3 regions of the Mesorhizobium sp. M0621 genome follow, and region 1 is predicted to be linked to each of the others. Evidence: predicted binding sites of a transcription regulator. Region 1 holds the regulator's gene; each other region holds the start of a gene.
What was found. Region 1 encodes PhoB, which activates phosphate uptake and scavenging genes when phosphate is short. Its sites were predicted from a motif close to TGTCATNNANCTGTCAT; they were not measured.
Positions count from the first base shown of each region.

Region 1 (7,565 bases):
TCGAATGGCCGACCGGCGTCGGTGCCAAGGGCAGCGAAGGCGTTGCCAACACCGTCAAGCAGACCGACGGCGGCATCGGCTATGTCGAGTATGCCTATGCCAAGCAGAACAGCCTGTCCTACTCCAAGCTGGTGAATGCCGCAGGCAAGGTCGTCGAGCCGTCGCTCGAATCCTTCGGCGCCGCTGCTTCGAATGCCGATTTCAAGGGCGCGAAGAACTTCAACGTCATCATCACCAATGAGCCCGGCGACACCACCTGGCCAATCGCTGCCTCGACCTGGGTGCTGATCCACAAGGTTCCCGACGATGCTGCAGCCACCGGCGAAGCGCTGAAGTTCTTTGCCTGGGCCTACAAGGACGGCAAGGAAACCGCCAAGGCGCTCGACTATGTGTCGATCCCCGACAGCGTCGTCGACCTGATCAAGACCTCCTGGAAGGCCGATATCCAGGCCGACGGCAAGCCCGTCTACGCCGGCGAGTAACTTCCTTTGAAGGAGCGCCGCGCCGCGGCGCTCCTTTTCCTCAACTCAAAGAGCCGAGCTTCACATGAGCGCTGTCCAGGAAGCCTTGCCAGCCATTCGAGGTTCGCGCGACGCGATTGTCAGACGATTCGCGCTGACTGACGCGATCTTCCACGGAATGACCCGGGCTGCCGCCATATTGGTGCTGGTCCTGCTTGGCGGCGTTGCGATCTCGCTTTTTGCCGGTTCCTGGCAAGCCCTGTCGACCTTCGGCTTCTCCTTCCTGACCAGCGAAAGCTGGAACCCGGTGACAGAGAAGTTCGGCGCGCTGGCGCCGATCTACGGCACCATCATCACCTCCGCCATCGCCATCCTGATTGCCGTGCCGCTCGGCATCGGCATCGCCATCTTTCTGACCGAACTTTGCCCACGCCCGCTGCGGCGGCCGATCGGCATGGCGGTGGAGCTGCTCGCCGGCATCCCCTCGATCATCTACGGCATCTGGGGCCTGTTCGTGCTGGCGCCGTTCCTGCAGACGACGGTGCAGCCCTTTATCATCGGCGTTTTCCACGGCATTCCCGGCCTCAGCAGCCTGTTTGCCGGTCCGCCCTACGGCATTGGCCTGCTGACCTCGTCGCTGATCCTTGCCATCATGGTGCTGCCCTTCATCACCTCGATCACCAAGGACGTCTTCGACACGGTGCCGCCGGTGCTGAAGGAATCGGCCTACGGCATCGGCTGCACAACCTGGGAAGTGACCCGCCGCGTGGTCATTCCCTACACCAGGATCGGCATCATGGGCGGCGTCATGCTCGGACTTGGCCGCGCGCTCGGCGAGACCATGGCGGTGACCTTCGTCATCGGCAACGCGCACCGCATCTCGACGTCGCTGTTCGCGCCGGCAACGACGATCTCCGCGACCATCGCCAATGAGTTCACCGAAGCCGTCGGCGACCTCTATACCTCTTCGCTGGTGGCGCTCGGCCTGATCCTGTTCGTCATCACCTTCCTGATCCTTGCCATCGCCCGCTACATGCTGATGCGCATCGATGCCCGCACCGGAGCCTGACCGATGTCGACAGCCACATCGCTTCACCAGAGCCGCAAGAGGAAGAATGCCGTGATGATGACGCTGTGCGTCACCGCGGCGGGCATCGGACTTGCCTGGCTGGCACTCATCCTCGGCGCGCTGGTCTACAAGGGCGCCGCCGGCCTGTCCCTTGACGTCTTCACGCAGATGACGCCGCCGCCCGGCGACGCCGGCGGCCTGCTCAACGCCATCTATGGCAGCGTGGTGATGACGATCATCGCCGTCATCGTCGGCACGCCGATCGGCGTGCTGGCCGGCACCTACATGGCCGAATATGGCCGCTTTTCCAAGCTGACCACCGTGGTGCGCTTCATCAACGACATCCTGTTGTCGGCGCCGTCGATCATCATCGGCCTGTTCGTCTACGAACTGATGGTGCGGCCGATGGGGCATTTCTCGGCAATCGCCGGTGCTGTCGCGCTCGCCATCCTCGTCATTCCGGTCGTCGTGCGTACCACCGAAGACATGCTCAACCTGGTGCCGAACGCCTTGCGCGAAGCCGGCACCGCGATCGGCGCGCCGCGCTGGGTGGTCATCAAGTCGGTCGCCTACCGCGCCGCGCTTTCCGGTATCGTCACCGGTATATTGCTGTCGATCGCCCGTATCTCCGGCGAGACGGCGCCACTGCTCTTCACGGCGCTCAACAACCAGTTCTGGTCGAGCAATCTCAACGCGCCGATGGCCAGCCTGCCTGTCACCATCTTCCAGTTCGCTCTCAGCCCTTACGAGGAATGGCAGCAACTGGCCTGGACCGGCGCACTCATCATCACATTGACGGTTCTCGCGCTCAGCATCGTTGCTCGCAGCCTGACCGGACGCAGAGAGGACAAATGAGCCAGATGTTGTCTCCAGACATGACGATTGCCGCCGAGGCCACCGCCAAGGCCAAGATCGAGGTCAAGAACCTCAACTTCTACTACGGCCAGTCGAAGGCGCTGAAGGACATCACGCTGTCCTTGCCGGAGCGCAGCGTCACCGCCTTCATCGGGCCTTCGGGCTGCGGGAAGTCGACGCTGCTGCGCGTCTTCAACCGCATCTACGAGCTCTATCCCAAGCAGACCGCCGAAGGTCAGGTGCTGCTCGACGGCCAGAACGTCCTCGACCGCTCGCAGGATCTCAACCTTTTGCGGACCAAGATCGGCATGGTGTTCCAGAAACCGACACCATTTCCGATGTCGATCTATGAAAACATCGCTTTCGGCGTCAGGCTCTATGAGAAGCTCAGCAAGTCCGAGATGGACGGTCGCGTCGAGCAGGCGCTGAAGCGGGCAGCACTCTGGACCGAGGTCAAGGACAAGCTCAACGCCAGCGGCCTCAGCCTCTCCGGCGGCCAGCAGCAGCGGCTCTGCATCGCCCGTACCGTGGCGGTGAAGCCGGAAGTCATCCTGCTCGACGAGCCGGCCTCGGCGCTCGATCCGCTGTCGACCGCCAAGATCGAGGAGCTGATCGACGAGTTGCAAGCCGACTACACGATCGTCATCGTCACCCACAACATGCAGCAGGCGGCGCGCGTGTCGAAGCAGACGGCCTTCATGTATCTGGGCGAGCTGGTCGAGTTCGACCGCACCGAGAAGATCTTCACGTCGCCCCGCGAGAAGCGCACGCAGGATTATATCACCGGCCGGTTCGGCTGAGTTCAGGCATACGAGGGACAGGATCATGAGCGAACACACAGTCGCTTCTTTCGACGAGGATCTCGGTCAGATCAGCAAGCTCATCAGCGACATGGGCGATCTCGCCAGCTCGATGGTCGGCGGTGCGACCAAGGCGCTTTTGAATTCCGACAACGCGCTGGCACAGCGTGTCGTCTCCGACGACGCCATCATGGATGCGCGTCAGCGCGAGCTCGACGATCGCGCCATCACGTTGATCGCCAAGCGGCAGCCGATGGCCGACGATCTGCGCCATGTCGTCGGCTCGATCCGCATGGCCGGCGATCTCGAACGCATCGGCGACCTTGCCAAAAACATCGCCAAGCGCGTCGGTACTGTCGGCCTCAGCGTCACGCCGCGCGACCTTTCGCACTCGATCGATGGAATGGCGCAACTGGTGTTGATCCAGGTGCAGGGCGTCATCGAGGAATATGCGGCCCGCGACGCCGAGGCGTTGGCAAAACTACGCGCCGACGACGAGCGCATCGATGTCAAGTACACGTCGGTGTTCCGCGAACTGCTGACCTACATGATGGAAGATCCCCGCAACATCACGGCGTGCACGCATCTGTTGTTCTGTGCCAAGAACCTCGAGCGCATCGGCGACCACGTGACCAACATCGCCGAAAATGCCTATTATGTTTTGACCGGTACGCAGCTGCCCGCCAATCGTCCGAAGCAGGACGAGACGGCAATGTCCGCGCCGGCGGCATGACAGGAGTGACCGGCCGATGATCGCGCCACGCATCATGGTGGTGGAGGATGAGGAGCCGCTAGGCGTGCTGCTCCGCTATAATCTGGAGTCCGAAGGTTACCAGGTCGAGGTGGTGACGCGCGGCGACGAGGCCGAGATCCGGCTGCAGGAGAACGTTCCCGACCTTCTGGTGCTCGACTGGATGGTGCCGGCGGTTTCCGGCATCGAACTCTGCCGGCGCCTGCGAATGCGCTCCGAGACCGAGCGGCTGCCGATCATCATGCTGACCGCGCGCGGCGAGGAGAGCGACCGTGTGCGCGGCCTCTCGACCGGCGCCGACGATTATCTGGTCAAGCCGTTCTCGACACCGGAGTTCATGGCCAGGGTCAAGGCGCTGTTGCGCCGCGCCAAGCCGGAAGTGCTGTCCAGCGTGCTCAAGGTCGGCGACATCGTGCTCGATCGTGAATCGCACCGGGTCTATCGCAAGAAGAGCGAGATCCGGCTCGGACCGACCGAATTCCGCCTGCTCGAATTCATGATGCGCCATCCCGGCCGCGTGTTCTCGCGCAGCCAGCTGCTCGACAATGTCTGGGGCGAGACGATCTACATCGACGAGCGCACGGTCGACGTGCATGTCGGCCGGTTGCGCAAGGCGGTCAACAATGGCCGCATGCCGGACGTGATCCGCACCATTCGCGGGGCGGGCTACGCGATCAGGGAAGACTAAAGCGCGTCGCGGTTGAACGGATTTAGGCGACGCGCTTTAGGTGTTTGTTTTTTATGCATGTCGTTTTCCCAAAACTGGAGTGCGCCCCTAGGGGTGGACACTGATCAGGCTGCGGTTTTGCCCGTCTGCCGGATGTGTTGATCCTCGAACTGTTGCGGGCTGAGATATCCCAGCGCCGAATGGAGCCTGCGTTTGTTGTAGACCTGGTCGATGAAGTGGGGAAGGTGTTCGGCAACGTCCTCGAAGGTTTCAAGCGCCATCGGATAAACCGCCTCGAGCTTCAGGGTCTTCATGAAGCTCTCCGCTTTGGCATTGTCATAAGGATTGCCCTTGCGGCCCATTGAGCCGGCCAGACCATGGCCGGCGAGAAGCTGCCGGTAAGTCTCGGCGGCATATTGGGAGCCGCGATCGGAATGATGAACGCAGCCTAGCGGTGGCTTTCTGCGCTCGATTGCGGCGCGCAAGGCGGCGCCCGTCAGGCGGGCATCGATCGCGCGGCTGATAGCGTAGCCGACGATCATGCGCGACCAGACATCGAGAATGATGGCGACGTAGACGAAGCGGATCGGTAGCGCGACATAGGTGATGTCGCCGACCCAGAGTTGGTTCGGACCGGTCGGAACGATGTCCTTTGCCAGATTGGGGAAGATCGGACTGTTGTGATTGCTGTCGGTCGTAGCGACGAACCGGCGTCTGACCTTCGGTTGCAGGCCGTGGTCGCGCATCAGGCGGCGGATCTTCTTGTGGTTCACCACAAAGCCTTGCTGACGCAGCGCCGCGCCCACGCGGCGATAGCCATAAAACTCGAATTCGTCGCAGATCGAGACCATCGTCTCGACGATAGCGGTATCATCGGCCGGTCATTCCGGGCGGTCATAAAAGCTGGAACGCGCCAGATCCATCAGCCGGCAGCCTTTGGCGACACTGAGACCACGGGGCCGGTGATGACGGACGTAATCCCGCTTTTCGGCCGCGGAGCGCTTTTCAGAGCCCCCTTTAGAAACTCCAGTTCCAGAGCCTGCTTGCCGACAAGTCGCTCAAGCGCGGCAATCCGCGCCTCATATTCCGTGATCAGAGTGGCCGAAGCCGTATCTTCATCGAAGCCGCCTGCCTCATACTTGCCAATCCAGACACGGATCGGAGTACGGGTGATATCGTGCCGTTTCGCCAAACTGTGCAGCGTCTCGCCCGACAGATATTCCTGCACGACCTGACGCTTGAACGTGATGCTGTAACTACGATGTCTTGCCACGGTTCTCTCTCCGAAAACCCGACAGCCATGGTCAATTCCTCAGGACGATCTGTCCACCCCTAGGGGCGCACTCCAAACCGAGGTCACTTTTGGGCGACATGCATTAGGTGCCTGTTCCGTCCCGATAGATCGTGACCGGGAAAACTCGATTAGCAGGCGGTCGCCAACGGCCGCGAAGGCTGGAATGTTGCATTCGTCTCATCGATGGGGAGCGAGCACGTGACGCCAGGAGCGGTCATCCCCATCAGTTTTCGAATGACCGCATTCGGGCCAAAGCGACAGGCAGTTTCTGGCGTTCTCCGATTTCCCAAACTCTGCTATCTTGCCCGCAGACTCCGGCCAACAAGCCACGCACCTCAAGAATTAATTTGAGTTAATTTATATATACGTTCTTTAAAGGACGTGTATTTTTCACAAATACACAATTTTACTAAATTTACTTCGACCTGCAGCGGGTTCCATCCTCTTTATTCATTGTGTGTGCTCCAAATATTCAATACGATCTCGGATCGAATGACGATTCCGTGGAACGATCTCGTTCTTTGCAACGTTGCTTTGAAAGCGGTCGCCGGACCTTGCGCCGAATGATTTGACCAGGTCGGACACCATGAGGAAGGATTTCTGATGAGCACGGTCTTAAACGCCAAAGGCATCCCTCTTCCCTACACCGGCGCTTCCACTCATTGGTTCTCGGCCACCGGGTCCGGGCCGGAACTGCATGGCACCTCCGGCAACGACTCCTTCTGGGGAGACGCCGGCGTCAATGTCACGATCTACGGTGGCGCCGGCGACGACTACTATCACCTCTATTCCACCAACAATAAGGTGGTTGAAGATCCCGGGGCAGGGATCGACACGATCGACACATGGATGAGCTACAAGCTCCCCGACAATTTCGAGAACCTCGTCGTTACCGGCGCCAATCGATATGCGTTCGGAAATGCGTTGGACAACATCATCAAGGGCGGATCGGGTCATCAGACGCTGGATGGCGGCAAGGGAAATGATGTCCTGATCGGCGGTGACGGCGCCGATACTTTCGCCATCTCTAAAGGAAATGGAAGTGATCTTATCTTCGATTTCGGTGCGACCGATGCGGTCCGCCTTAACGGGTATGACTTCACTTCGTTCGATGCCGTCCGTTCGCAGATGGTCCAGGTGGAATCGAACGTGATGCTGAACCTCGGATCCGACGAGATCCTGGTGTTCAAGAATACGACCATCGACAAGTTGCAGCCCACCCAGTTCGAACTTCCGATCGACAAGTCCGGCATGACTTTGTCCTTCTCCGACGATTTCAACACGCTGAGCCTTCGGGACGGGCAGGACGGCACCTGGAATTCCAATTTCTGGTGGGGAGCGCCGAACGGCAGCACGTTGAGCAGCAATGGCGAGTTGCAGTGGTATATCGACGCCAATTATGGCCCGACCAGTTCCGTCCACCCGTTCAGCGTTGAAAACGGCGTCCTCACCATCACCGCCGCGCAGGCGCCGGAGGACATCAAGCCTCTGATCAACAACTACGAATACACCTCGGGGATACTGACGACCCACGACACCTTCGCGCAAACCTACGGCTATTTCGAAATGCGGGCGGACCTGCCTGAAACGGCCGGAGCCTGGCCGGCCTTCTGGCTGCTTCCTGAAGACGGCTCGTGGCCGCCGGAGCTGGACGTTGTCGAAACGCGC
Region 1 covers NZ_JAMYQF010000001.1:216,581-224,145, forward strand. The annotation lists gene pstS (phosphate ABC transporter substrate-binding protein PstS) at 1-482, shown strand, start outside; gene pstC (phosphate ABC transporter permease subunit PstC) at 547-1,530, shown strand; gene pstA (phosphate ABC transporter permease PstA) at 1,534-2,385, shown strand; gene pstB (phosphate ABC transporter ATP-binding protein PstB) at 2,382-3,185, shown strand; gene phoU (phosphate signaling complex protein PhoU) at 3,211-3,918, shown strand; gene phoB (phosphate regulon transcriptional regulator PhoB) at 3,935-4,624, shown strand; gene NKI38_RS01175 (IS3 family transposase) at 4,729-5,466, opposite strand; gene NKI38_RS01180 (transposase) at 5,526-5,876, opposite strand; gene eglC (endo-1,3-1,4-beta-glycanase EglC) at 6,501-7,565, shown strand, end outside.

Region 2 (7,565 bases), on a different contig from region 1:
TCCGTTCTGGATGCTCGCCTTCCTGGTGCTGACGGCGGTGACCTTCAGCCTGTTCGGCTTCATCATCGGCATCTGGGCAAAGAGTTTCGAGCAGCTGCAACTGGTACCGCTGCTGATCATCACGCCGCTGACTTTCCTCGGCGGCAGCTTCTACTCGATCAACATGCTGCCCGGCATCTGGCGCACGGTGACGCTGTTCAACCCGGTCGTCTATTTGATCAGCGGCTTCCGCTGGAGCTTCTACGGCAAATCCGACGTCTCGGTCGGCATCAGCCTCGGCATGACTGTCGTTTTCCTGCTGGTCTGCATAACCATCGTCGCCTGGATCTTCAGGACCGGTTATCGGCTGAGGAACTGACCCTGGCAGGACCTGGGTTCCTCGCCCCACGAGAGTGGGGAGAGGTGGCCCGGCGTAGCCGGGACGGAGAGGGGTCTTCGCGGCGGCTGGGAGATTGTTGTTCGAGGGTTCCTGATGGGCTTCGTACCATCAGGCCTTGTGCTCTGCCCACGGTGGGTTGGCTTGGCGAATGGCGTCCCCCTCTCCGTCCCGGCTTCGCCGGGCCACCTCTCCCCCGCTTCGCGGGGGCGAGGAACCCAAGTCCTGTAAGCCACATCAAATCGCCTTGACCAGCCGCAGCAGCCCCAGCATCTCGACATAGGTCCCCTCGCGGAAGGCGATGTAGACCGGCTCCTCGACGCCATGGAAACGGCGCTTGAATGCCGCCTGGCCTTGCAGGTTGAACCTGCGCCGGTTGACCCATGGCGAATCGTAGGCGCGCTGAAAAGTGTTGCGCCAGAAGTCGCTTTCGGCAAAGCCGCTCGGGCCGATGTCGACGAGCGGCGACAGGCCGAGCGTGACCACCGAGATGCCCTCTTCGCGAAAACGGTCGACGGCGTACTTGGTCAGGCCGATCTCGGCATGCGGCGAGGCATCGATGTGCTTGCGCTTGAAGGCGGTGGTGTAGCCGATGACCTTGCCGTCGCGATACAACGGGTCGAAGTCGAGCAAGGCGACCAGCTCGCCATCGGGACCGTGCAGCACGAAACGACGCATGTCGATGCCGAGATGGTCGGCGAACGGGCGGTTGAGAAAGCCCATCTCCCAGCGCTTGACAATGCGGTCGCTGCGCCAGTTTTGGGAAAGCCGTGCGATCTCGTCGAGGTGGATCGTGCGCCTGTCCTCTTCGAACGAAAAGCCCTTCTTCAGCAGCCAGCGCTCGGAGTAGCGCACGGTCTCGTTGCGCTTTCCAGAAAAATCATGATCGGGCAGGGTGAGGCGGGTATCGATGCCGAGCCGATTGACCTTGTAGCCGAGCCCGGCCAGCACGCGTGCGGTCTCTTCGCCGATCTGCACGAACCACGGGCTGCCGGCGGTCTCGACGAAGCGTCTGATGTAGTCGGGCCGCAGCATTGGAGCCGCCACCGGATCGCCGAGCGCGAAATGATGCTTCATCTTGGTGCCGAAGGCGATGTAGCCGTCGGCGTCGCCGAAATAGGAAAGCTTGTTTTGCACGGCGCTGGAATAGGCGAGCGAGAAGTCGCCATGGCGGCGAACCAGCGCCAGGCGCTCGATATGCGTCAGCTCCCGCCGCGCCACCTCGGGCGCGGCGCCCTCAAGGATTTTGTCGAAATAGATCCGCAAGGAGGGCATGGTCGAGATTCCGCGTGCCGCCACAGCGCCGCGCGTTCAAGACGCGCAAAGGTGCCGTAACACTTTGATTCTGCGCATGACCTCGAAAACCGAACTCGGCTCCGGGCACACACGTGGGGGATAACAGAGACCCGCCAGCCCCCGAGCCTCGAATCAATCACATTGCCGCGACCTGATTACCGCTGATATCGCGCATATGCCATATAGAGCGCAACCACGGTTCGGCGTGTGGCTCGAAAATCGTATGGCTCGAAAATCGGTGGCGGTTTGCTGTATGGATCCTGCGCGGGATCAAACGGTTACAGCGCCCTGCGAGCTTATTGCAATGGTCGAATGGGATTCGAGAGTGAATGGCTGATATGACAATCAGATCGGTTGCGGACCTGCCGATAACAGTCGAGCCGGCAATCGTCGTCGGCGCCGGTGTTGCCGGACTGGCAGCGGCGCATGCCTTGATGAACGCCGGCGTGCCGACGGCGATCCTGGAAAAGGAAAGCCGACTGGCCGAGCCCTGGCACCGGCGGCATCAGCAGTTGCACCTCAACACCCATCGTGATCTTTCTTCGCTGCCCGGCCTTGCTTATCCCCCTGGCACGCCTGCGTTCCCGCAAAGGACGGCCGTCATCCGCCATATGAATGATTTCAGGGAGGAGAACCGGCTGCCGGTTCAGTTCGGAGTCGCTGTCGAAGAGATAGCCTTCAAGGGCGATCATTGGGCGCTGATGACCAGCGCCGGACTGCGCCTGGCCCGCAATGTCGTCATCGCCACCGGCCGCGACAGGCAGCCGTTCATTCCCGAATGGAAAGGCATGAAGGGTTTCGCCGGCCGCATCATCCATTCGGCGGATTTCGGCAACGCGCAGGGCTATGCGGACCAAAAAGTGCTGGTCGTGGGCGCCGGCAATTCGGGTTTCGACGCGCTCAATCATCTGGCCGGCATAAACACGGCCGCCATCTGGCTGTCGGCCCGCAACGGCCCCGCTTTGCTGCCCAAGCGGATCGGCAAGATCGCCGTGCATAGGCTTTCGCCGCTCATGGCGCGCTTGCCGTTGCGGATCGCCGATGCGGTGATGGCGGCAACGCAGCGCCTGGTCTTCGGCGACCTGACCAAATTCGGCCTGCCGCCGGCGCCCTCGGGCGGCGCCAGCCGGCTGACCTCGGACTACACCGCGATCGCCGCCGACGATGGCGCCGTCCACGCCATCAAGTCGGGCAAGATCACCGTGGTGCCGGCGATACGGGAATTCACCCGCGACGGCGTGATCCTGGCCAATGGCAGCCTGATCCATCCCGACATCGTCATTGCCGCGACAGGCTACCGCACCGGGCTCGAGCCCATGGTCGGCAAGCTTGGCGTGCTCGACGGCAAGGGCGTTCCGCTCTTCAACGGCGGGCAAGCCGATCCGAAGCTGCCCGGGCTGTGGTTCACCGGCATGCGGCCAAGCATTCGCGGCTGTTTCGCCAATGCCGGCATCCTGGCCAAGGCGATCGCCAAGCGGATCGCTGGCTCATCATCCGGCGCCGCACGCTGATTTCGACTCGAGGCCCGACGCTTCGTCATCCACGGGCGGAAGGAGCGCAGCGATGCAGCGCAGACCCCAGATCCATGCCGCGACTTTCAAGCGTTACGGCGGTGCAGAATTCTGCTCCGCCGTCCCTGTGCGGCTCTACCAACGTCGATAAGCGATCAGACCGCGATCTTGCCGCCGCCCTGTTTGGTGATGGCGACCACCGACGGCCGCACCGGCATGTCGGGCTTGAAGTCGGGCCAGCGTGTCGACAGGTCCTCATAGTAGGACGGGCGGCCGAACGGCTCCCAGTCCTCGCCGCCGTCGCCCGGATGCTGGACGGCGACAAAGGCGGTCTGGTCGTCGGGCGCAAACAGCGGACCGCACATTTCGGCGCCGATCGGCACGCGGAAGAACAGTTTCGAGGTCGCCCGCGCGGAGCCTTCGGTGTCCACCGCCCACAGGCCATCGGTGCGGCCGGTGGCTTTCGGGCCCTGGCCGTCGGTGGCCACCCATAGGCGCCCAGCCGAGTCGACCGCGCAATTGTCGGGCATGCCGAACCAGCCATTGGCCGTCGTTGCCGTCGAAAAGGTGGCGCCGACATCGGCCACCGAGGGATCGCCGCATTTCAAAAGCACTTCCCACTTGCCCTTGGTGGCAGTGAAATCGCCGCCATCCTCCGATATCTCGATGATGTGGCCGAAGGCGTTTTCGGCGCGCGGGTTGGCGGCATCGACCTGGTCGGCCTTGCGCTTCGAATTGTTGGTCAGCATGACGTAGACCTTGCCGTTGACACCATTGGGCTGGATGTCTTCGGGGCGGTCCATTTTGGTGGCGCCGAGCAGGTCGGCGGCGCGCCGTGTCTCGATCAGCACGTCGGCCTGGTTGGCAAAGCCGTTTTCGGTCGTCAGCGGCGCCTGGCCGAAGACGATCGGCAGCCATTCGACCGAACCGTCCTCGGCGAACTTGGCGACATGCAGCGTGCCGTCGTCGAGCAGATCCTTGTTGGCGGCATGGTCGTTCGGATTGAACGTACCCTTGGTGACGAATTTGTAGACATAGTCGAAGCGCTCGTCGTCGCCGAGATAGAAGACGACGCGGCCATCTTTGGCGACGATCGATTCGGCGCCCTCGTGCTTGAAGCGGCCCATGGCGGTGCGCTTCCTCGGCGTCGAGGTCGGGTCGTTGACATCGACCTCGACGATCCAGCCGAAGCGGTTGGCCTCGTTAGGCTCCTTGGCAAGGTCGAAACGGTCGTAATGTGCGGCCCACTCATAGGCGCCTTCGGGAATGCCCAGGCGCTTGTAGTTGGCGGCCTCCTTGTGGCCCTCCGGCAGGTCGCCGGAGAAATAGCCGTGGATGTTCTCCTCGGCCATCACGTAGGTGCCCCAGGGGGTGACACCGCCGGCGCAGTTGTTGAACGTGCCGAACACCTTGGTGCCGGACGGATCGGCATTGGTCTTGACGCGGTCGTGGCCGGCGACCGGACCGGACAGCGCCATTTCGGTGTTGGAGGTGATGCGGCGGTTGAGCTTGCCGTCGCGCACCACCTGCCATTTGCCGGAGACCTTGCGGATCTCGACGATGGTGCCGCCGTGGGCTGCCATCTCGACATCGACCTGCTCCTTAGAGAGCGGTGCGACCTCGGCCGACTTCTTGCCGTCCTTGTCGACGATCCTGACGATGCCCGGGAACATCAGATGCGGGTTGGTGTATTCGTGGTTGACGACCAGCAGGCCGTGTTCGGCCGAACCGTCGATCGGGAGATAGCCGACATAGTCGTTGTTGTAGCCGAATTGTTTCGCCTGCGCCTGCGCCGACTGTTTCGTCGGGTCGAACTCCGGCGAATCGGCAAACAGCGGATCGCCCCAGCGCAACAGCACATCGGCGTCGTAGCCGGGTGCGACATGGTGCTTGTCGTCGATGCCTGCCTCCAGCTCGTCGAACGCGAAGGCAGAGCCTTCCGCTGCCCGCGCTTCGTCGGCGCTGACCAGCGCCAGCGGGCTGACGGTGGCGGCGATAGCCGAGACGGCGAGCGAGCCCTTGAGGAAGCGACGGCGCGAGAACCTCGTGGCGATGATCTCGCCCATGGTGCGGTTGTCGGTGGGGTTGGTGGCCGGGCCGTCGTTTTCCTCGAGCAGGCTAGTGCGGAATCGGGCGTCGGCGGAGCGATGTTCGGTCATTGGGCTTTGCCTCTGGCTTCGGGGGGATGGCTGAAGCGTGTTGCCTGTTTAACCCCTTATATCCGGTCGATCACATTTTCGTGACACCTCAAACCGCTTTCAATCGCATTCCACGGTCTCGGCAGCCGACCCTTTCGCAATTGCGCAACGTGGGGACCAAGGTCCCTGATCGGGCCACGCAAAGGTCCCTGTTGGCGCGGCATCGGTCGCGGGCCCCTTACGCCAAAGCGGCTATGTCGGCAATGATCGGCGGTTTGCCAACGCCGGCGTCGGCCTGATGAAAAAGGAGACCGAGATGCGTGGATCGATCCCCGCCCGCTATCGCTGGCTGGCTCTGAGAGCGACATCGGCATTGGCGCTGGCCATCGCTCCCTGTCAACTCGCCTTCCACGGTTCCGCTCCCGGCATCGTTGCCGCAGCCGCGCACGCCAAGGATGGCGGAAATAGTGGCGGAAGTGGTGGAAACGGTGGAAACAGCGGCAATTCCGGGGCCGGTGGTGGTAACAATGGCGCCGGTAACGCTCATGGCGGAACCGACAATTCCGGATCCGGCAATGGCGGAGCTGGCCGTCATGTCAATGCGGCCACCGGCGACAAGGTCGAAGTGGACGGCAACAAGATCGAGGTCGAGCATCCCGACGGCATCAGGGAAGAGATCGAGAACGGCCGTTTCGAGATGAAGGATGCTCTCGGCCGCACGATCGTCGAACGTCCGGCGACGGCGGACGATTTCAGTCGCCTCGAGGCATTGTGAGGCAAGGCCAGAAGCAACAGCCAACCTCACAGTCACCTCCGCCGCCCCCGGCGGAGGTGACCTTGATGTTCGGCATCTGCCGCCGCCCAGACATCGGGAAAGCCAGTCTCCCGTCGGCGATGGCGGTCGCGGCGCCGTTCATACGAAGCTAATATAGCATACGAATAGGACTTTAGTCCAACCTTGCGCTTGCAAAGGTCCTAGGGGACAACCGCAACGGTCGGAGGTCGCTTCCGGGCACCACGTCTTTCGGCGATGTTGGTTGCAACTGCAACGTTGAGGGTGGGCGCGCCGGCTCAATCGACGGAGATCAGGATGCACAGATCGGTCACGACCCGTTGTTGCTGGCTGGCGCTCAGATCCGCGGCTGCGCTGGCGTTGATCATTGCCCCCTATCAAATTGCCCTCCACGGCTCCGTTCCCGGGATCTATGCCGCCAGCGCACAGGCCGGCAAGGGTGGCGGCGGCAACGGCGGCGGTGGTGGCGGCAATTCCGGTGGCGGCAATTCCGGCGGCGGTAATAGCAGCGGCGGAAATAGCGGCAACAGCAACGGGAACGGCAACAGCGGCAACAACGGCAAATCGGGATCCAATCAGGGTAAGAGCGCGAATCATGTCAATGCCACGACCGGCGACAAGGTCGACGTGACAGGCAACAAGATCACAGTCCGGCATCCCGACGGCATAACGGAAAAGGTCGAGAACGGTCGTTTCAGAATGGAGGATGCTCTCGGTCGCACGATCATCGACCGCCGGGCCACGCCGGCCGATGTCAGCCGTCTCAAGGCCTTGTGAAGCTTGCTAACAGGCAACGGCCGGCTTCACATGTCACCTCCGCCGCCCCCCGGCGGAGGTGACCTCGTTTTTAGGCCGGCGCCGCGCGATTTCCGGCACCGCGATGACTCAAGTCCCTGGAGCGGTTCGGGTTTGGTTGAAGCGCTGAACTGTTAAGCACGGTTCCCGTCGCGGTCGCGCGCCTCACGCATCATCAAGGCGGCTTCAGTGCGGTTTCGCACATTGAGTTTCGACAGCACGCCGGTCATGTGATGCTTGACGGTCTTCTCCTGAAGCTCCAGCCGCAAGGCGACTTCCTTGTTGCTCAGCCCCTCAGCCACCAGCCGCAGGATTTCCGTCTGCCGCTCGGTGAGTTGCCGCAGGCGGTCCGCTATGCCGTTGGTGGGTTGCTGGGACTGGAGATCCGAAAGCAGCCGGGCCGACAGCGTCGGCGAAAGATAGCTCTCGCCGGCCGCCACGTTGCGTAGGATGTCGGCAAGCGCGCGAGATCCGATACCTTTGAGGACATAGCCGCACACCCCTGCATTCAGGGCCATGGTCACATCGGCATTGGCCTCCGAAACGGTCAGCATGACGATCTTCTGGGCGGGATGGCCGGCGAGGATGCCGGCAACCGCGGCCAGACCGCCGCCCGGCATGGAGATGTCGAGCAGCAATATGTCGGGCTGCACGGT
Region 2 covers NZ_JAMYQF010000025.1:13,014-20,578, forward strand. The annotation lists gene NKI38_RS18330 (ABC transporter permease) at 1-358, shown strand, start outside; gene NKI38_RS18335 (phosphatidylglycerol lysyltransferase domain-containing protein) at 614-1,651, opposite strand; gene NKI38_RS18340 (flavin-containing monooxygenase) at 2,002-3,183, shown strand; gene NKI38_RS18345 (PhoX family protein) at 3,339-5,342, opposite strand; gene NKI38_RS18350 (hypothetical protein) at 5,638-6,096, shown strand; gene NKI38_RS18355 (hypothetical protein) at 6,412-6,891, shown strand; gene NKI38_RS18360 (LuxR C-terminal-related transcriptional regulator) at 7,044-7,565, opposite strand, start outside.
Region 2: a site for PhoB is predicted at 5,412-5,428, ahead of NKI38_RS18345 (PhoX family protein). Genes of this name have one in related genera too.

Region 3 (7,565 bases), on a different contig from region 1:
CCGACGCAATCGCTGAAGCGGCTCAGGCAATTGTGCGAACAGCACGGCCTGCTGCTGATCTTCGACGAGGTCCAGTGCGGCATCGGCCGCACCGGCAAGCTGTTCGCGCATGAATGGTCAGGGGTTACGCCAGACATCATGGCGATCGCCAAGGGCATTGGCGGCGGTTTCCCGATGGGCGCCTGCCTTGCCACGGACGAAGCGGCCGTCGGCATGACCGCAGGCGTGCATGGCACCACGTTCGGCGGCAACCCGCTGGCCATGGCGGTCGGCAACGCCGTGCTCGATGTCGTGCTGGAAGACGGCTTCCTGGAAGACGTCCAGCGCAAGGCGCTGCTGATGAAGCAGGGGCTTGCGTCGGTCGCCGACGAGTTTCCCGAGGTCATCGAGGACATCAGGGGCACCGGGCTGATGCTCGGCCTCAAATGCGCCATGCCCAACACCAAGGTGAACATGGCATTGCGCGACCAGCACCTGCTTACGGTTCCGGCCGGCGACAACGTCATTCGCCTGTTGCCGCCGCTCACCGTCACCGACGCCGAGATCCACGACGCACTCAACCGCATCCGCGCCGGCGCCAAGGGCCTGGCGGAGGCGATCGCCGCCGCCGCCGCGAAGTAATCCCGGAACCATTGCTGATGTCAGTTCGCCATTTCACCGATCTTTCCGCCGTCTCCGAAGGCGATCTGCGCTTCATGCTGGACGATGCGGTGGTGCGAAAGGCGCGCCTCAAGGCCGGCGAGCGGACCAAGCCGCTCGAAGGCAAGGTGCTGGCGATGATCTTCGACAAGCCGTCGACGCGCACGCGCGTCTCCTTCGACGTCGGCATGCGTCAGCTTGGCGGCGAGACCATCATGCTGACCGGCACCGAGATGCAGCTCGGCCGTTCCGAGACCATCGCCGACACCGCCAAGGTGCTGTCGCGCTATGTCGATGCGATCATGATACGCACCACCTCGCATGAGCGGCTGCTGGAGCTGACCGAGAACGCTACCGTTCCGGTGATCAACGGACTGACCGATGACACCCATCCCTGCCAGCTGATGGCTGATATCATGACCTTCGAGGAACATCGCGGTCCGGTCGCCGGCAAGACCATCGCCTGGACCGGCGACGGCAACAATGTGCTGCATTCCTTGCTCGAAGCCTCGGCCCGGTTCCGCTTCAACCTCAACGTCGCCGTGCCCGAGGGCAGCGAGCCGGCGCAGAAGCATATCGACTGGTCGCAGGCGCATGGCGGCAAGCTGCACTTCACCCGCTCGCCCGAGGAAGCCGTCGATCAGGCCGACTGCATCGTCACCGATTGCTGGGTATCGATGGGCCAGGAGCATCGCGCCCGCGGCCACAACGTGTTCTCGCCCTACCAGGTCAATGCCAAGCTGATGGCCAAGGCCAAGCCGGACGCGCTGTTCATGCACTGCCTGCCGGCGCATCGCGGCGAGGAAGTGACCGACGAAGTCATCGACGGGCCGCATTCGGTGGTCTTCGACGAGGCCGAGAACCGGCTCCATGCCCAGAAGGCCGTGCTCGCCTGGTGTCTCGGCGCTTGAGCCTGGGAGCTTGATCTGCCGGGGTGTGATGCCTATTTGCGCCACATCACGCAAATCAAGCGCGTTTCGACGCATGCTCCCGACAGGGCGGCATGGCCGCGCCCTGGAGCTTTGTTATGTTGGAAACCTATCAAGTGACTGAACATCACCCCAAACTCGGCGAATTCGGCTACGCCGGCGACGATCACGTCGTGCCCTTCGAGGTCGGCCCGCTCGACGTGCGCGGCCGCACCGTCCAGCTCGGGCCAATGCTCGACGCCATCCTTGGCCGCCACGACTATCCCGAGCCGGTCGCCCGCCTGCTGGCGGAAGCCTGTGTGCTGACGGTGCTGCTCGGCACTTCGCTAAAGTTCGAGGGCAAGTTCATCCTGCAGACCCGCACCGACGGGCCTGTCGACATGCTGGTCGCGGATTTTTCCACACCCTCGGCGCTGCGCGCCTATGCGCGTTTCGATGCCGACCGGCTGGAAGCGCTGGTCGCGGCGGGCGAAACGTCCCAGCAGACCCTGCTCGGCACCGGCGTGCTGGCGCTGACCATCGATCAGGGCGCTCACACGCAGCGCTATCAGGGTATCGTCCAGCTCGATGGCGAGACGCTGGAAGATGCGGCACGCACCTATTTCCGTCAGTCGGAGCAGATTCCGACCGATCTCAGGCTTTCGGTGGCCAAGCTGCTGACGCCCGGCCCTGGCGGCGCCCGCGAGCAGTGGCGCGCCGGTGGCATCCTGGCGCAGTTCCTGCCGCAATCGCCAGAGCGCATGCGTGTGCCGGACCTGCCTGGCGGCGATGGCGATCCGCGCGAGGAGATCCACGATCCGGCCGACAATTCCTGGCAGGAGTTGCTGGCGCTGCTCGGCACCATCGAGCCGACCGAACTGATCGACCCGACGATCGGCGCCGAGCGGCTGCTCTACAGGCTGTTCCACGAGCATGGCGTGCGCGTCTTTGGCGGCGTTCCGGTCGCCGACCAGTGCTCGTGCTCCCGGGACAAGATCCGCGGCATCCTGGAGGGTTTCTCCGCGCAGGAGATCAAGGACAGCACCGAAGATGGCGGCATCCACGTCGCCTGCGAATTCTGCTCGAAGCAATACGACTTCGACCCGGCGGAATTTGCGGCTCAGTAGAGAAAACACGCCTCGCCGGCTGCCTCGCGGCCGGCGAGGCAAATTAGTTCACCGTCCGCCGCGTCCCCGGCAGGTCGAGTGAAAAGGCGGGGATGGCGATGTCGAACGTCTCGCCCCGCTCGTTGCGCATCGTGTAGTGCCCGACCATGATGCCGGACGGTGTCGAGAGCGGGCAACCGGACGTGTATTGGTAGCTGTCGCCGGGATTGAGTTCGGGCTGGTCGCCGACGACGCCTGGGCCGCGTACCTCTTCGACCCGGCCGGTGCCGTCGGTGATGTGCCAATAGCGCGACAACAGCTGCACGAAGTCGTCCGACTGATTGTCGATCGTTATCTGATAGCCCCAGACATAGCGGTTCTCGGACGGATCCGAGCGGTCCTCCAGATAGAACGGCCTGACCTGCACTTCGATGTTGCGCGTGACGGCGCTGTACATAAGCGGCTCCAAAACAATCCTGTAACTTTCGGCGCTCCGTGGTGGCCGGTCAACGGTACGCATCCTGTCATCGCGGTCTGATGTGCAGGTGCCGGCAAAGAATGTCATTTAAGTGACACGTGACAATGGTCAATGATGGTCTGTGCCGATCAATGCCGCGCGACTCGGGCGCTCTGTCGAACTGTTGAGATCTGTCGTCATCCCCCTAGATTGTTCTGGTGGGCGGCTTTCCTGGAGCTACCGGATCTCGATGGAACTCACTCTCATAGCCGCCGCGCTTTCAACTGCTCTCATCCTCTCAAATCTCGCCAGCATCGTGCTTGCCGCGTCGCGTCTGAAACGGCGCCGCATTATAGCGCCGCCCGTCGGCAAGCCGCGGCCGGTGTCGATCGTCGTGCCGTCGCGTGGCGTGGAACCCTTCACGCACGAGACACTGGAGCGCGCCTTCTCGCTCGACTGGCCGCGCTACGAGCTGGTCTTCTGCGTCGCCCATGCCGACGATCCGGTGGTCAAACTGATAAACAGGGCGATTGTCCTGTTTCCCAAGGTGCCGGCCCGGCTGTTGGTCGGCGACGACCGCATCAGCGCCAATCCGAAACTCAACAATTGCGTCAAGGGCTGGGAAGCGGCGCGGCACGATTGGGTGATCCTGGCCGATTCCAACGTGTTGATGCCGAGAGACTACGTCCAGCACCTGATGGCTGCATGGCGGCCGGACACTGGCCTTGTCTGCTCGACGCCGATCGGTTCGCGGCCGGCCGGCTTCTGGGCTGAAGTCGAATGCGTTTTCCTCAACACGCTGCAGGCACGCTGGCAATATGCGGGCGAGGCGCTTGGCCTTGGCTTTGCCCAAGGCAAGAGCATGCTCTGGAACAAGCCGATGCTCGATGCCAATGGCGGCATCCGCGCGCTGGCCGCCGAGATCGCCGAGGACGCCGCCGCGACCAAGCTGGTCAATGGCCTCGGCCTGCGCGTCAATCTCGTCGCCTCGCCCTTCGAGCAGCCGCTCGGCCTGCGCACATTTGGCGAGATCTGGTCGCGCCAGGCCCGTTGGGCTCGCCTGCGCCGCGTCACCTTTCCCCTGTTCTTCGCGCCTGAAATCCTGACTGGCGCGGTGGTGCCGCTGGTGCTGGCGCTGATTGCGGCGGCAAGCGCCGGCATCAGCCTCTGGGCAACCGCCATTGCCGTGCTGGCAGCCTTCTACCTTCCCGAGTGCATTCTGGCCCGCTCAAAGGGCTGGTACCTGTCGCCACGCATGGTCGCGGCGATGGCAATGCGCGACCTGATTCTGCCGGCGATGTGGGCGCGCGGCTGGCTCGGCGGTGCCGTCGAGTGGCGCGGCAATGCGATGACGATCGGCACAAAGGCGGCCGAGCTGGAAGAGACGCCGTCCGGCGCCTGAAAGCCAAAGGCCTCCTATTTGGCCTTCAGCGCCTGCGCGATATCCTCCAGCAGATCGTCGGTGTCTTCCAGGCCGACCGACAGCCTGAGCGTGCCCGGCCCGATGCCGAGTTCAGCACGCGCCTCGTCGCTCAAATTCTTGTGCGTCGTCGTCGCCGGATGGGTGATCAGGCTCTTGGCGTCACCGAGATTGTTGGAGATCAGCACGATGTCGAGCGCGTTCTGCAGGGCGAAGGCCGCCTGCTTGCCGCCCTTGACGTCGAGGCAGATCAGCGTCGAGCCGCCCGACATCTGCTTCTTGACGACATCGGCCTGCGGGTGGTCGGCCCGGCCGGGATAGATGACACGGGCGATTTCCGGCCGCTCGGCCAGGAAATCCGCGATCCGGCCCGCGCTTTCCGTCTGCTGGCGTACGCGCAGCGGCAGCGTCTCCAAGCCCTTCAGCAGCGTCCAGGCGTTGAAAGGTGACAGGCTAGGCCCGGTGTGGCGGAAATAGTCGTGCAGGTTCTCGTCGATCCACTTCTTGTCCGACAGGATGACGCCGCCGAGACAGCGCCCTTGGCCGTCAATGTGCTTGGTCGCCGAATAGACGACGATGTGGGCGCCGAGCTGCAGCGGCTTTTGCTGCAAGGGCGTGGCGAAGACATTGTCGACGATCAGCCTGGCACCGATCGAATTGGCAAGCGAGGCAACCGCGGCGATGTCGACCACTTCCAGCGTCGGGTTGGTCGGGCTCTCCAGGAAGAACAGCTTGGTGTTCGGCTTCACCGCTTTTTCCCAGTTGGCGATGTCGGTGCCGTCGACCAGCGTCGCTTCGATGCCGTATTTCGGCGCCAGCGTCTCGACCACCCAGCGGCAGGAGCCGAATAGCGCGCGCGCCGCCACGATATGGTCGCCGGCCCTGGCGCTGCACAGAAGCGCTGCCGTCACCGCGGCCATACCGGAGGCGGTGGCGCGGGCGTCCTCCGCACCTTCCAGCGCGCACATGCGCTTTTCGAACATGTCGACGGTCGGATTGGCGTAGCGCGAATAGATGAAGCCCGGCTCCTCACCCTTGAAACGGGCTTCGGCGGCCTGCGCCGTTTCGTAGACGTAGCCCTGGGTGAGGTAAATCGCTTCCGACGTTTCGCCGAAAGCGGAACGCAGCGTTCCGCTGTGCACGAGTGCCGTCTGAGGCTTCCAGTTGCGCTTGTTGGTGCTCATCGCTCTTCTTCCAGACACAAAAAAACCGGCCGCGAAAGTCGCAACCGGTCCATACGGCCTTGCGGCCCGACGGTCCTTTAGCGACTTGTTTAACGTGGCTGCAAGCCGACCGGCCAAATCACCACGGGATAATGACCCTTTAGACCCGTGCCACGCTTGCGTCAATTGCCGGCTTCATTAAGAGGTTTGTACCAAGCAGGTTCCGAAAAAGCCTGCCCTCTAGGAGCAGAGCCTTGCGGCAGACAGGCATTCTTCCCGATCAGGACATCTCGGCGCTGTTCCAGTCCGGCGCGCTGAAGTCGGCGCGTGCGCTTGACGCCGACCAGATCCAGCCGGCCAGCCTTGATCTCAGGCTCGGCGACAAGGCCTGGCGGGTGCGTGCCTCCTTCCTGCCGGGTCCCAACCATAAGGTTTCGGAAAAGCTCGACCGGCTGCAACTGCACGAGATCGACCTGGCCGAGGGCGCGGTGCTGGAGACCGGCTGCGTCTATATCGTGCCCTTGCTTGAAAGCCTGGCATTGCCGGCGGACATTTCGGCTTCGGCCAATCCCAAGAGTTCGACCGGGCGGCTCGACATCTTCACCCGCGTCATGACCGATCGCGGCCATGAGTTCGACAAGATCGCCGCCGGCTATCACGGGCCGCTCTATCTGGAGGTCAGCCCGCGCACCTTCCCGATCGTCGCGCGCACCGGCTCGCGCCTGTCGCAGATACGCTTCCGCACCGGCAATGCGCTGCTGTCGGAAGCCGAACTGCACGAACTGCATCGCACGGAGATGCTGGTTGCCACCGAGCCGCCGAACATCTCCGGCGGCGGCATCGCGTTGTCGATCGACCTCAACGGCGATCAAAACGGGCTTGTCGGCTATCGCGGCAAGCATCACACCGGTCTCGTCGATGTCGACAAACGCGCCGCACAGGAGGTCGTCGACTTCTGGGAGCCGATCCACAAGAGCGGCGCCGGCGAGTTGGTGCTCGACCCCGATGAGTTCTACATCCTCGTCAGCCAGGAAGCGGTGCATGTGCCGCCGCTCTACGCCGCCGAGATGACGCCTTTCGATCCGCTGGTCGGCGAGTTCCGGGTCCACTATGCCGGCTTCTTCGATCCGGGCTTCGGCCATTCGGCATCCGGCGGCACCGGCAGCCGGGCGGTGCTGGAAGTGCGCAGCCACGAAGTGCCGTTCATCCTCGATCATGGCCAGATCGTCGGCCGTCTGGTCTACGAGCATATGCTGAAGCGGCCGCAGGCGCTCTATGGCACCGATCTCGGCTCCAATTACCAGGCGCAGGGCCTGAAGCTGTCCAAGCATTTCCGCGCCGCGCGCTGAACCCCACTACCCCCCAGGCAAAATACTTGCCTGCGCTGGCTCGCCATGCTTGGCTGCCTTGCTGGTCGTCAAGCTGGCGGCGTTCAAGGGGAACCAAGAAAATGCAGATTTCGAAATGGATCATATCGGCAGCAGGCGCTGCCATGCTGGTGTTGGCGGCCGGCTCTCTATCGGTGCAGGCAGCCGAGAAAATCAAGATCGGCACCGAGGGCGCCTATCCGCCGTTCAACACCATCACTTCGGACGGCAAGGTCGAAGGCTTCGATATCGACATCGCCAATGCGCTGTGCGCGCAGATGAAGGTCGAGTGCGAAATCGTCACCCAGGACTGGGACGGCATCATTCCCGCCCTGCAGGCGAAGAAGTTCGACGCCATCATCGCTTCGATGAGCATCACCGAGGAGCGCAAGAAGCAGGTCTCCTTCACCAACAAATACTATACGACACCGCTCGCTTTGGTGGCGCCGAAGGACAGCGATCTCACCTCGACCGAACCGGCAGCCCTTGCCGGCAAGACGGTCGG
Region 3 covers NZ_JAMYQF010000036.1:42,547-50,111, reverse strand. The annotation lists gene NKI38_RS22450 (aspartate aminotransferase family protein) at 1-621, shown strand, start outside; gene argF (ornithine carbamoyltransferase) at 639-1,550, shown strand; gene NKI38_RS22440 (Hsp33 family molecular chaperone) at 1,643-2,674, shown strand; gene apaG (Co2+/Mg2+ efflux facilitator ApaG/CorD) at 2,718-3,110, opposite strand; gene NKI38_RS22430 (ceramide glucosyltransferase) at 3,361-4,512, shown strand; gene NKI38_RS22425 (O-succinylhomoserine sulfhydrylase) at 4,527-5,714, opposite strand; SAM riboswitch at 5,772-5,849, opposite strand; gene NKI38_RS22420 (2'-deoxycytidine 5'-triphosphate deaminase) at 5,948-7,042, shown strand; gene NKI38_RS22415 (ABC transporter substrate-binding protein) at 7,144-7,565, shown strand, end outside.
Region 3: a site for PhoB is predicted at 3,213-3,229, ahead of NKI38_RS22430 (ceramide glucosyltransferase). Genes of this name have one in related genera too.